DNA from 4 places in the Paenibacillus sp. FSL H7-0714 genome. Region 1 is predicted to be linked to each of the others. Evidence: predicted binding sites of a transcription regulator. Region 1 holds the regulator's gene; each other region holds the start of a gene.
What was found. The regulator LexA, encoded in region 1, represses DNA repair genes until DNA is damaged. The targets are predictions, from matches to a motif close to CGAACATATGTTCG.
Positions count from the first base shown of each region.

Region 2: recA (recombinase RecA) is a predicted target of LexA. The motif match lies at 1,769-1,782, and genes of this name have one in related genera.
Region 3: NST34_RS24125 (ImmA/IrrE family metallo-endopeptidase) is a predicted target of LexA. The motif match lies at 2,004-2,017, and genes of this name have one in related genera.
Region 4: NST34_RS24085 (YolD-like family protein) is a predicted target of LexA. The motif match lies at 1,302-1,315, and genes of this name have one in related genera.

Region 1 is NZ_JBBOPT010000001.1:4,028,937-4,032,100, reverse strand. It holds gene NST34_RS17930 (hypothetical protein) at 1-374, opposite strand, end outside; gene NST34_RS17925 (hypothetical protein) at 610-990, opposite strand; gene NST34_RS17920 (L,D-transpeptidase) at 1,140-1,478, opposite strand; gene lexA (transcriptional repressor LexA) at 1,751-2,377, opposite strand; gene NST34_RS17910 (LysM peptidoglycan-binding domain-containing protein) at 2,674-3,087, shown strand.
Region 2 is NZ_JBBOPT010000001.1:4,435,696-4,438,859, forward strand. It holds gene NST34_RS19760 (regulatory protein RecX) at 1-466, opposite strand, end outside; gene recA (recombinase RecA) at 632-1,699, opposite strand; gene NST34_RS19770 (competence/damage-inducible protein A) at 1,999-3,164, opposite strand, start outside.
Region 3 is NZ_JBBOPT010000001.1:5,388,456-5,391,619, forward strand. It holds gene NST34_RS24100 (glycosyl hydrolase) at 1-226, opposite strand, end outside; gene NST34_RS24105 (cytidine deaminase) at 400-816, opposite strand; gene NST34_RS24110 (NucA/NucB deoxyribonuclease domain-containing protein) at 924-1,355, shown strand; gene NST34_RS24115 (hypothetical protein) at 1,434-1,580, opposite strand; gene NST34_RS24120 (YjfB family protein) at 1,730-1,906, shown strand; gene NST34_RS24125 (ImmA/IrrE family metallo-endopeptidase) at 2,047-2,589, shown strand; gene NST34_RS24130 (hypothetical protein) at 2,636-2,827, shown strand; gene NST34_RS24135 (hypothetical protein) at 2,952-3,125, opposite strand.
Region 4 is NZ_JBBOPT010000001.1:5,383,767-5,386,930, reverse strand. It holds gene NST34_RS24095 (PH domain-containing protein) at 1-295, opposite strand, end outside; gene NST34_RS24090 (hypothetical protein) at 413-973, shown strand; gene NST34_RS24085 (YolD-like family protein) at 1,356-1,691, shown strand; gene NST34_RS24080 (hypothetical protein) at 1,688-1,852, opposite strand; gene NST34_RS24075 (M15 family metallopeptidase) at 2,151-2,837, shown strand; gene NST34_RS24070 (WGxxGxxG family protein) at 2,914-3,164, shown strand, end outside.

The sequences.
Region 1 (3,164 bases):
TTAATATCCGCACTTGAAGCAGTTGATTTACTGTTTTGTTGTCGTTTAGATACTTTTGAAAGGGTTAGTGCGTTAACAACAATCTCTGATCCCATTATATTGTCGAACGAGTATAGCTTTGCTATTGCTTTTTTGCTTGTTTTCGGATTGCTGGTACCTATTGCTATTTTTTTATAAGGTTCATTAAGGGCGATCAAGTGCGATTGATTGGGCGGAATGAATGTTTTGGTGAATATAATATTAAAAGATGAGGTTGCGTTTAACAGCTTAGAAAGTTCAGAAGAAGTAGATAGTTTTTTTAATTCTATAAAAACGGCACTTAGAATTAAGATTCCTCCTACAATGGCAAACATATACATCAAGAAAATCAGCATGTAATCACACCTCCAAAGATCTCAGAAGAGCAAGATTTATTGCTTATTGAAAGATATGCCTGAATTCTCTCTACTAGTATCTGTTAAGAGCGAAAATCGTGGGAATTTAGGAAACGACTACTGATTAGAAAAAGAGAAAGCACCCAGAGATCTGCCGATTTTGCGAGCTGAGTGCAAAATTGGGGCAACTGCTGGAGTGCTTTGTTGAGAGCTTTTTAAAATAAATATGTCAAAATCATAAGAAATTGAAGGCTGTGATTTGATCGGTATAAACAATTAGCTGTTTGTATTCGATCGGAGATTCATAGTGAATATAGGGTCTTACAGAAACATCATTAAGGACTACAAAGTTATAGCTGAAATTTTTATCGGGATGTTCCGCACCTAAATAAGATATGTATTCATCTACAATGACATCATCCATTAGAGATTTTAAGTCGAAAACATCCTCTTTATTGGAGGTGGAAGGGGAGATGGTCCCTTGAATACTGCCGAATGAGGTGAGTAAATTTACTTTTTTTCCACTCGCTTGATCGTTATTTAACAATAAGCCAGAGAGTTTAACAAGTGCATCGACTTTAAAATCGACGAGGGTTCTAATTTTTGAGTTGTTCAAAACGAGACACTTCCTTTCAATTTGAAATCCTGTTAACATTATTCGACATATAACCACATAATTCCTATTAGGTCATCAAAAATACATAAATACAAACACGCCCCCTCCATTGAACCATGAGTGAGGCGTGTTTATCTATAGAGATAGATTTAATTCCTGATCGTTACTCGTGTTCCAATCGGTACAATCGCAGCTAGTGCTAACACATCTTCATTGTACATACGAATACAACCATGGGATACTTCGTGCCCTATGGATGAGGGATCATTATTTCCATGTATCCCATAATGAGGCTTAGATAGACCCATCCAAAAGACCCCAAATGGACCACCTGGATCGGGTTGTTTGTTAATGATTGTGAATTCACCGAGTGGTGATTGAGTTAACATTTTACCGATTCCGACTGGGAAGCCCCTGATCACAATGTCGTTATCAAGAAGATAAAGCATACGCTGCGTCAGATCAACTATAATCCGGTAATTTGGCATTGTGCAACACTCCTTTCTAATTAAGATATGAGGAGGATGCCTAAACGGTTATTCATTAAAAATGGTCATTTTAGCCTATGAGAACAAATGTTCTGTAATTGATAAATGGAGTTTGATAACAATAAAAAAGCTGTTCTGCATTTGCAGAACAGCTTTTTTTAAAAAATAAAAGAAAGTATATATTATACGATATACCCTATCCTTATACTTCTCGTAGAAACGGATACCGTCCTAAAGGACGGTATCCGTTTTCGCTTGGTAGGAGTGCATACTTAGTGGATATCTCGAAATAATCCGATAACTCTGCCGAGAATGGTCACGCGATTAAGGCGAAGAGGCTCGTACGCCGGATTCTCCGGCTGAAGACGTATATGATCACGTTCTTTATAAAAAGTCTTAACGGTTGCTTCATCTTCTTCGGTCATAGCTACAACGATATCTCCGTTATCAGCCGTTTGTTGTTGACGAACAATAACATAGTCGCCATTCATAATCCCAGCTTCGACCATACTGTCACCTTGAACCGATAACATAAATACTTTGTTATCTCCAACATAGTGAGTTGGAAGCGGGAAGTAGTCTTCAATATTCTCAGTAGCAGTGATAGGAACCCCGGCGGTAACCTTACCTACGACAGGAATGCGAGCGACGGTTTGCGCGAAATGATGGACATTCTCGGAATCCTCTTGGCCAAGCAATTCTATCGCACGAGGCTTCGTTGGATCTCGACGGATAAGTCCCTTCTTCTCTAGCCGATCTAAATGACCGTGAACTGTGGAGCTGGAAGCAAGACCAACAGCTTCTCCAATCTCCCGGACGGAAGGAGGATAACCCTTGCTGCGGACTTCGCTACGTATAAATTCCAGGATCGCCAGCTGGCGACTTGAAATCTTTGACATTGGAATCAACCCCATATAGTAATGTTTGGGAAAATTATAACATAGAACTACCGTTCGCACAAACATAAGTTCTAACTATTATAAATATTAATTCGAAAGAGTTAATAAATGGTAGTCTTGTATTGATTGCGTTTCCTTCATCTAAACGATAAGAGTGATTCTTTATATGAAGAATATGGTAAATATTAACCTCTGAAAAAAAAGAGAACAATTGTTCTAAAATAGTATTGAACAAAACACATGTTCGTGTTATTATAATTTCAAAAGTAAGAACAAGTGTTTGGAGGATGATATTCATGTTAAAATACAGTACATACCGTAGCATCTACGATAAAGCCCCAGTGGTTGAATCTTTAGGACATAATCCTATTACCCGTTATTCAGCTCAGATTAAAGAGATTACAGAGCTTTTGCTTGAAGGCTTGATGCGTTTGTTCCGTAGAGATTTTGTTATTAAACTGACATTGATCATCGTGCTCGTACTATCAGGACTTACAGTAGTAGGTAATGTATTTGCAGGATCTACTACTTTAATGAAGGATGAGAAGCGCGTAGTGGTTGAACGTGGAGATACACTTTGGAGTATTGCTCTTGAGAATAAACCTTCTGATATGAAAACGGCTGTATATATAGAAGGAATTAAAAAATCCAATGGCATTAAAGGTAGTCAGATTAATGCTGGAGATATTCTCACTTTACCTATATATTAATATTCTAAGAACATAATAAGAGGACATGAAGAGCTTGCAGGGAGTAAACCTTGACAAGCTCTTTTTCTCATGGCAGA
Region 2 (3,164 bases), 410 kb from region 1:
TCCACATTTTCCCTTTTCGCTGGTTCGTAATGCGTTGCTCGGCCCATTGCTTTGCATACAAGGGGTCATCAAGAAATCTTTCCTGCTGTAGCCGTTGCACCACTTCCGCAATAATAGTCTCCCCTATTTCCTTCTGCCGTAAACGGCGAGTCATTTCCATAGCGGTACGTGGCTTCCGTTCTAGATAACGAAGTCCTTCTACATAAGCTCGTTGTCGCTCATCAGCAACAACAATTTCCTCCAAATCGGCTTTCATAAAAGAATTTCCAGTAATCATCCGATATTTAATCATGACGTCTTCGTGTACAGTCATGTTATAGGCTCCGAAATGTATGATGTAGCGGTGGTCCGACTTCTTCTGACGTTCTACCTTAGTAATTTCTAAAAGTTCTCCATCAGGAAAATCAGATAGGACCTGTACGTTCTGCTCATCCGATTCAAAATCCATATCCAGCTGTATTACCATAGTTGCTTGTCACCTCATAGCAATAAAATATCCCCACAAAGTGCGGCTTAACTTCGGTGCGTACTCAGGTACTTTGGGGGGACCCCAAATATATATGTTCTTACACTGTTAAGAAAAGACACCCTGCAACAATGAATCACAGGGCGTCCTATTCCTTAGTAAATTCTATTGTTCGATTTCGAGAAGTAGCTTTTCTTCTTCCTCTTGCTCTGCAATGATTTCCGCTTCATTTGGTGCAGCAACAATAGTGGACAGGTTACTTGCTTCACGGATCTTGTTCTCAATGATAAGTGCAATATCTTGATGTTCTTTCAAGAACTGTTTGGCATTCTCACGTCCTTGACCGAGACGCTCACCCTCATAGGAATACCATGCACCACTCTTATTCACGATGTCCATTTCAGTACCGATGTCTACAAGACTTCCTTCTCTGGAAATCCCTTCACCATACATGATATCAACATCAGCTTGTTTAAATGGAGGTGCTACCTTATTCTTCACAATCTTGATCTTGGTTCGGTTACCTACAACGTCGTTACCCATCTTAATACTTTCGACACGGCGAACATCCAACCGTACGGAAGAGTAGAATTTCAACGCCCGACCACCCGGTGTTGTCTCAGGGTTACCGAACATAACACCAATTTTCTCACGAAGCTGGTTAATAAAGATAGCAATTGTATTCGATTTACTAATGGCACCAGATAGCTTCCGAAGCGCTTGAGACATCAAACGAGCCTGTAGGCCGACGTGAGAGTCACCCATATCACCTTCGATTTCCGCTTTAGGAACCAACGCAGCTACGGAGTCAACGACAATAATGTCTACTGCACCACTACGGACAAGTGCTTCAGCAATCTCAAGTGCCTGTTCACCCGTATCTGGCTGAGATAGCAACAATTCATCAATGTTTACGCCCAAGTTACGTGCATACTTCGGATCGAGCGCATGCTCAGCATCGATAAATGCAGCTTGTCCTCCTTGTTTTTGCACTTCTGCAATAGCATGAAGAGCAACAGTCGTTTTACCGGAGGATTCAGGTCCGTATACTTCAATAATACGTCCCTTTGGAAGTCCGCCTATACCTAACGCAATATCAAGTGCCAAAGATCCGCTAGGTACAACTTCCACTTGCATATGAGTGGATTCTCCCAGTTTCATGATCGAACCTTTACCAAATTGTTTTTCTATTTGACGAAGCGCCATATCAAGCGCTGCACGACGATCTGACAATCAGACCACTTCCTTCACTGTTTATAATAATATAATAACGTGTTTTTGAGGTCTTGCCAAGCTTTTTTTCGAACATACATTCGTTTTTTTTGTCTCAAGCGTTAATTATCCCTTTTATTGTAAGCCTCCCTCCGGACATAGAAGTTAACTGATTTCTCTACTTCACCGGACATCAACGACTTATGATCAAAACCAAAACAGCGATCAAAATCTCCGCAGATATACAAAAAACCGCAGCAAAGAAATCTCAGTGCCACGGTTCTTCCGTATGTCTCAATTATAACTGGGCTAATCTCCCATTACAAGTCTGAGCCTTCAAGAGGTGTCTCCACCTTCCGTTCCTCAAGTCTGCGCCATAGACGATACAACAGAGCTTTAACAGTACGCAGTCGTATATTTTCACGTGTACCTTTAAGATTAAGCTCGTATACTTCTGTCTTACGCCCGCGTTCAGCTAAACCAATAAATACAAGTCCAACTGGCTTACGTTCAGAATAGCCTGGTCCTGCTACACCAGTTACAGATAAACCGAAATCACTATCTGCGATCATTCTCACCTGATCAGCTAACACCTCGGCAACTTCACGACTAACTGCCCCTGGAGCATCTGGCCCCTCCAAATAAGCACTTGGCACATTCAGAAGTTTTTTCTTCAGGTCGTTGGAATAACAGACGATTCCTCCCTCAAACATCGAAGCACTGCCTGGAATGTTAGTTATACTCTCCATCAGCAAGCCTCCCGTGCAACTCTCTGCCGCACTTAAAGTCAGACCTGCATCCGCCATCCAATCCACAATCAATTGCTCCAGTGGCACATCAATATTTGCATATAAATGTTCTGGCAAAATCTCTTTGATCTGTTTCTCCAGAATCTCCAGCTTCTTGTAAGCTTCATGCTCGGAAGGCGCCTTTGTCGAAATACGAACGGTTACCTCTCCCTCTTTAGCGTAAGGAGCTATGGTTGGGTCTGTCTGGCTGTGAATAAGATTAATGAGCTTATCCTCAAGCAGTGATTCTCCGATACCGGCAAATTTAAGCATTTTAGAATAAAGTGGCATTTCTGTCGTTAGAGCGTGCTGCTGAAGCCACGGTACAGCTTTATCTACGAACATCGGCTTCATCTCGCGAGGCGGACCAGGAAGCACAATATAATATTTCTTTTCATGCTCAAAAGCAATGCCAACAGCAAGACCAATCTCATTTGGCAACGGTGTAGTTCCTTCAATTATAAGTGCCTGTTTACGATTATTCTCCGTCATTACAATCTTTCGATCATCAAAGAAACGTTGTACATGATCCATTGCCAAGCGATCTATATGAAGTGTGCGACCTAAGGAAGCAGCCAGCGCGTCCTTCGTTAGATCATCTTCTGTAGGACCAATACCACCGGTAAATATGATAACATCCGCTCTGCTTTGAGCGATCTCAATGGCTTGCTGCAAGCGACTGCTGTTATCCCCAACTA
Region 3 (3,164 bases), 1.4 Mb from region 1:
TCAGCTTCCCATTGAACTCATCCGCGCTCTCCAAATAATCATGTTGTCCACTAATCCATCCTTTTCCTTGCAGAAAATAAAGGGTATTCAACAATTTCTGAGCAGAAGGTACCGTTTCCGAATCCGCCGGAGCCATTTGCAATTTACGATACGCGATTTGCCACTGAACATCGCTCACAAACCTCGATGCCGAATCAACCATATTTCGAAGATTGCGCTGTTCCATCCACTCTCACATCCTTTTAACTTTTTTAAGTTATAGTATGGGGACAATAGTGACATGAACTCAGCGAATGGAAATGAAGTTGTAAATTAATTTAGGACAGTGTAAGGAACTGCTGAATAAATTCACGGCTCAATAAAAAAAGGAGCCCGGCGGCTCCTGACTATATCTCCAATTTACCTTGTATATCTCAGCGGTAGTAATTCAGAAATATCATATTTAGCTAACCGGCCGTCTTCGGATACAATAACTTTGCAATCCTTCCCGTAATCAGCAATTAACTCACGGCACATCCCGCAGGGAGAAACTACTTTAATTTCTCTTTCCTCGCTGTCCGGATCAGAATGCCTTACCGCAACAATCGTATCAAATTCCTTGTAGCCTTCGGATATCGCTTTTCCAATCACCATCGCTTCTGCACAGACTGTAATTCGTCCCATGCTAGCTTCTACATGTACCGCTGTAAAGATTTCCCCCGTCTTAGTACGGAGCGCCGCCCCTACATGGTGTCTTCCCCATTCATAGCGTCTAGTAATAATATCTTCAGCAGAGGCTATAAGCGTCTGATCTTCAATCGTAATCAAATACTCCATATCCAATTCCGTCCTCCTCTTATTTTTCCTAAGTATATTAAATCGCACTGCATTATGATATAAGATATACTATTTTAAGTTCCAAAAAAGGAGGAGCAGATTTGAAAATACAGAAATTACTCACCAGTCTCATCATTATTGTGTTACTTGCTTTGGGCGGTTACTGGTATGAACAGAACGGTGATCCGTCAGCCCCCTCGTCCACATCTGATTCAGAAGTTGTTCAGCTGATCTTCCCATCAGATCGTTATCCTGAGACTGCTAAGCACATTCAGGACGCGATTGCTAAAGGGGAGTCCGCGACGTGCACGATTAACCGTGAGCAGGCTGAAGACAACCGCAAAGAATCCTTAAAAGGGATCCCCACCAAAAAAGGCTACGACCGCGATGAATGGCCCATGGCCATGTGTAATGAAGGCGGCAAAGGGGCCGACATTGAATACATAACCCCAAAAGATAACCGCGGTGCAGGAAGCTGGGTTGGCAATCAGTTAGAAGATTATGCGGATGGAACCCGCGTAGAATTTATGTTCAAATAATAAGCTAACGTGAACAGTGCTTCAAAAGAATAGCCCCATCCGGTATACCGGATGGGGCTACAATGTGCATCAGCTAGCTTAGAATAAGCAAGCTTTAGTGATGATAACCAGCAAGATGAAGAGTACCAGAATAGCTCCTGTTGAAGTAAAAGGACTACACACCGGACCTACATTTACTGGGCTTACTACAGGACCTACGTTACAACCACAATGTTCCATTCCCATAATTAATTCCTCCTAATGATTAATGACTACAGCACAAGATATGTAAAAAGGAGATAAGCTGTTTGGGCGAACTGGCAAACAAATGCTATTCACCTAATGAATTAGGTAGGCACTGTCGATAAACAGGATATACACAAAGGAGGTGCAATATGGATATAGCCGCATTATCAATGGCAATGAGCCAGGCATCCTTAGCTCAAAATGTAGGAATACAAGTCATGAATATTGCCAAAAATCAGGCTGAAACCCAGAGTCAAACGATGGTGGAAATGCTGGGCAAAAGCGTTGCTCCCAATTTAGGAAAAACACTTGATATTAGTGTTTAATTGCTTTATGCTAAGGACACACGAGAACACTAGTTCTTATGTGTCCTTATGTTTTTTACTTTACATAGCCTTCGGGCTTTTCTTTTGCTCATTTATGCGAACATACGATCCTATAACTGATTCTGAATGAGGTGAATGATATGAATAATATGAAATCCTATTATCAAATGACTGCGCTGGAGAAGTGGACAGAAGATTTATACAAGCGTCTGAACCTTACTCAGCCTTCGCAAATTTCGATTGCTTATATTGCAGAACGGCTTAATATTTGGGTTCATTATTTGGATGTAAGAAGCAAGAGCATCGAAGCATCAGCGGGGATGTACACCATGTTTATAGACAACCGGCTTCCAGCCAGTCTGCAGCGGCTAGAGTTTCTCCATGAGCTCTGTCATCTGCTCCGCCATGGTACTGATCAAATATTGATGCCAGAACATTTTACGCGGGCACAGGAGGATGAATCTGAGCGATTTATTCTTTATGCAGCTATGCCCTACTCCATGATCTCCCGCATGACATTGCCTGAGCAACGTGAAGATGCAATCAGCTATCTTGCAGCAGAATTTCAAGTGCCAAGCGAGCTGGCTTTACAGCGGATTGATCAAATTCAAAGACGTGTTTTTCAGGGGCAATTATTGGCCGTGATGGGAAGAAACGAAGAACGATTAACACATATTCAATAATGACTGCGGAGATAATAAGGGTAGTCGCAATGAAGGACCATTAATTATGGTGGAATTTCTCGCAAGGGGGATCGATATGGAAGCCATTAAAGTAATTGAATTATTGATGACTCATCCAGATTATAACGTAGATGCAGTACACCCCGAAATTCCGGATTTTGTTGGGATCGAGTCGATTGAAGTGGATCATGAAACGGGGACCTTCTCCATTTTATTGCAAGAACCCAAAGACGACTGAAGATGATTTGTGTAAGTTCATAATAAAAAGGCAGCAAGTATAGTATACCCAGGCAATTCTTTACCTACGCGGGTTACCTATCGGTAGTTAAATTGCTGCCTTATTTGTAATAGTAAGCTCTCTATTATGCGGATACAAACTGAATCACACCAATAAGAGTTAGAATGAGGAATATACCCACAACTCCCCAAATAATAAACCATAAGATTTTGAGACCTGGTAGCCTGGGACTAGTATGATTCTCCAATACCTTAATTCGCCGCTCCAGCTCCTTTATTTTTTCTTCTTGTTGCATCATTTTCTTCCTCCCTTCTAATGTGTAAATTACAAGATACAA
Region 4 (3,164 bases), 1.4 Mb from region 1:
CGCGTACACGCAGTAATTCGATTTCTTCGACATTTTTACCGATAAGTCCGGTCTTTACCATAATGCGCTGGCTTGTAATGGTGTACGTAGTCGTGTTTAGGCGTACGATTCCTTTGAGGCGATCAGAGATACTGGCTGGTTTGCCTTTCCAGAGCACGACTTCTTGAGTAGCGTTTGGATTTGCTGATGGACGACGGGTGGTCACTGGAGCGGTTCCGTCAACGCTAGATCCGCATTCTCCACAAAATTTAGCGCCCTGCTTATATTCTGATCCGCAGGTTGTGCAATAAGGCATAAATACTCTCCTTCCCTGATTACAATTGAAATAATTATAACATAATAGTCATTTTACATAAATTTCATTTGCGCTTTACACAAACCGACATTATTCTGTTAAGTGGAGGGATAAATAATGAAAAAAGTGTTACTAATAGGAACGCTAATGCTGACTGTCATCCTTAGCGCCTGCAGCAATAATAATTCAACTTCATCGGCTCCTGCCTCGGAAGAAGAAGTGCAGGAAACCGTGCAAAACTTCTACAATGAAATGTCTAAGCTTGATGAATTAGGAAAATCATCTTTAGCGGAGTTCAACGAAGCTATTGCTGCTTATTCAGCAGGAGAACTTTCGGACAGGCAGTTGGAGAAGAAGATTAACGAATTCCAAAAGACCGCAACAGACCTATCCAATCAGGCTGAGAAAGTGAAAATTTCCTCTAGCTTGCCCGAAGACATTCGTAAACTGCTTGATGAGTCCAAAATTGCTTTTCAAAGTGCTTATTCTCTAAAAGAACAGGCCTCTCAAGGTGCTGATTCCGCAGAGGTCACTGCTGAGAAGTTCGAGGAATTGAATCAGAACGCTGACGTCGCGATGCTATACGGCATTTCCAAGCTTAATGAAGCAAGAGAAGCAACAGGACTCATCGATGCTGATGGTCAGTCCACCGCTGAATCAGAGAAAGTTCAAGAATAGATCGAAATTTAGACGCTGAACAGTTCAACTGTCAGCGTCTTTTTGATGCGATTTTGAGCTTGAGTAGAGGTAACACTGCCAATCCTATAAATAAGCCAGCTACGATTCCTTTTGTGAGGTCTGAGAGGGTACTGCTTCGATATACGAGGGGGTATAGACACAGGAATAATACGGGAATTAGGATGAGCAGGGCATTGTTTTTTTTCAAGTGGAAAGCTCCTCTCAATTAGATATTCAATATTATACAACTTTTAGATAAAAGAGGAGGATTTTGAAGTGGTATCTTTTTCCTGATTATTGATTATTCAGCGAAGGTGTGGATATAATACAAACATACGTTCGTCTGTAGCGGAATAAGTATAGAAATTAGGGAGGGGTTACCATGGGCAAAAAGCTGGAGAAAAACGGACTGTGGGAAAGTAGTCGAATGATGCTGCCGGAGCACAAGGTAAGAATTATTAGGGATGAACGAGAGACGCTGCGCCGCATTAAGCCTATTCTGGATGAGCAGAAGCTGGAGGAGATCGAATGTACACTTGCTTTATCGTTACGGAGTCATGTGCGCGTCACTGTTGTGCTGTTTGATCCTTTTGAGAATACGACAATTAGTGGTTTTGTGACTTCCATTCACACCCACTCGCGTGAGTTTAAGCTGCAGTGGGCGGAGGAATGGAAGTGGATCAATGTAGATGATCTAGTGGAGGTTTACATCGTCTAATGCTGAGAACCGCTGACTTCACTTTTTTCATAAGCAATTAGGGTCACCGTTGGGTTGCCGGTCAGATTTGCAATGGAAGCTTCGGCATTTCGAATAATTTCGAGTGCTTCTTCCTGCTCGCTCAGGGCAGCAACTTTATAGCTATCACTATGAATGTCCATATGTGTTCCCACCTTTCGCTAATATTTTGCCCTTTTTTGTAGAAATGATCCAAGGTGAAGAAGCTATGAGTAGGTGCTTTTCAGGGGAGATCTCGGGGATACCGGGGTCTTTTTTTAAAATATAAGAAAGTATAAGTTATACACCTATCCTTTATGTCTTATATTTCTCGCTTAAACGCTTATCGTCCTTCCTTATAGGGACGCCGAAGACGTTTATGCTTGTATGCTAAGGCAAGCAGGGGTATTAGTACAAGCGAATGGGGAAGCGGGATCATTGATTATACCAAGGGGTGATTCTATGCTGACTTTAGATCAAGTGAGGGACAAATCGGCAGCGAGGCTTGCTGGGCTTCATCCTGTTTTGGCAGCAGGGGCGAAGGCTTTGATTCAGCAAAGCTATGCCAGAGGAGTGCCCATCGTTATTACTCAGGGATTGCGGTCGATTGCTGAACAAAATGCCTTGTATGCGCAGGGGAGAAGTAAGCCTGGACCTATAGTTACCAACGCCAAGGGTGGAACCAGCTATCACAATTATGGCCTTGCGTTTGATTTTGCGCTTTTGCTGCCGGATGGAAATAGTATTTCCTGGGATATGAATCGTGATGGTGATAAAGATAAAATAGCGGACTGGCAAGAGGTTGTACAGGTGGGAAAACAGCTAGGGCTTGAGTGGGGAGGAGACTGGACGTCTTTTAAAGATTATTCACATCTGCAAATGGCCTTCGGCTTAACTACGACTCAACTTCGGGCAGGTAAACGTCCTACGACGGATCAGGTCAATGAAGCTTTAAAAAGAATTACTGGGGAGGATGACCAGGTGAACAAAGACGTTAAAGTAACGATAACCTTAAACGGCACTAAACTTACGGATGGTGTTCTTGATACCGGCGTAACGTATGTACCCGTGCGTGCTCTGGCTGAGGCGCTTGGAGCAAAGGTTACGTATGACGCAGCGAGCAAGACAGTGAATGTTGTAAAAGAGTAAAGCTATTCATGTATAGACAGTGCCACCCAAGGGGAAATTATCAGTGATAACTAACCATAAAGGGAGGCATAACACTGTGAATAAGCTGATAACAAGCCTTGCATGCGGTACTGTACTGTCAATGAGTATAATGGGAGCTAGTTACGCTAATCCAATCGGGTCAGCCGCTTTAGGCGGTATCCCGAACGCGAATACGGGCATGGATGGTACCGTGAATAACACTCGGATGATGAATACGGAAGGCAATCTAATGAACGGCACCACGGGAACGATGAATCAGCATGAGAGCATTATGAAAGATAAGATTCGCACAGGGGAAAATTATAG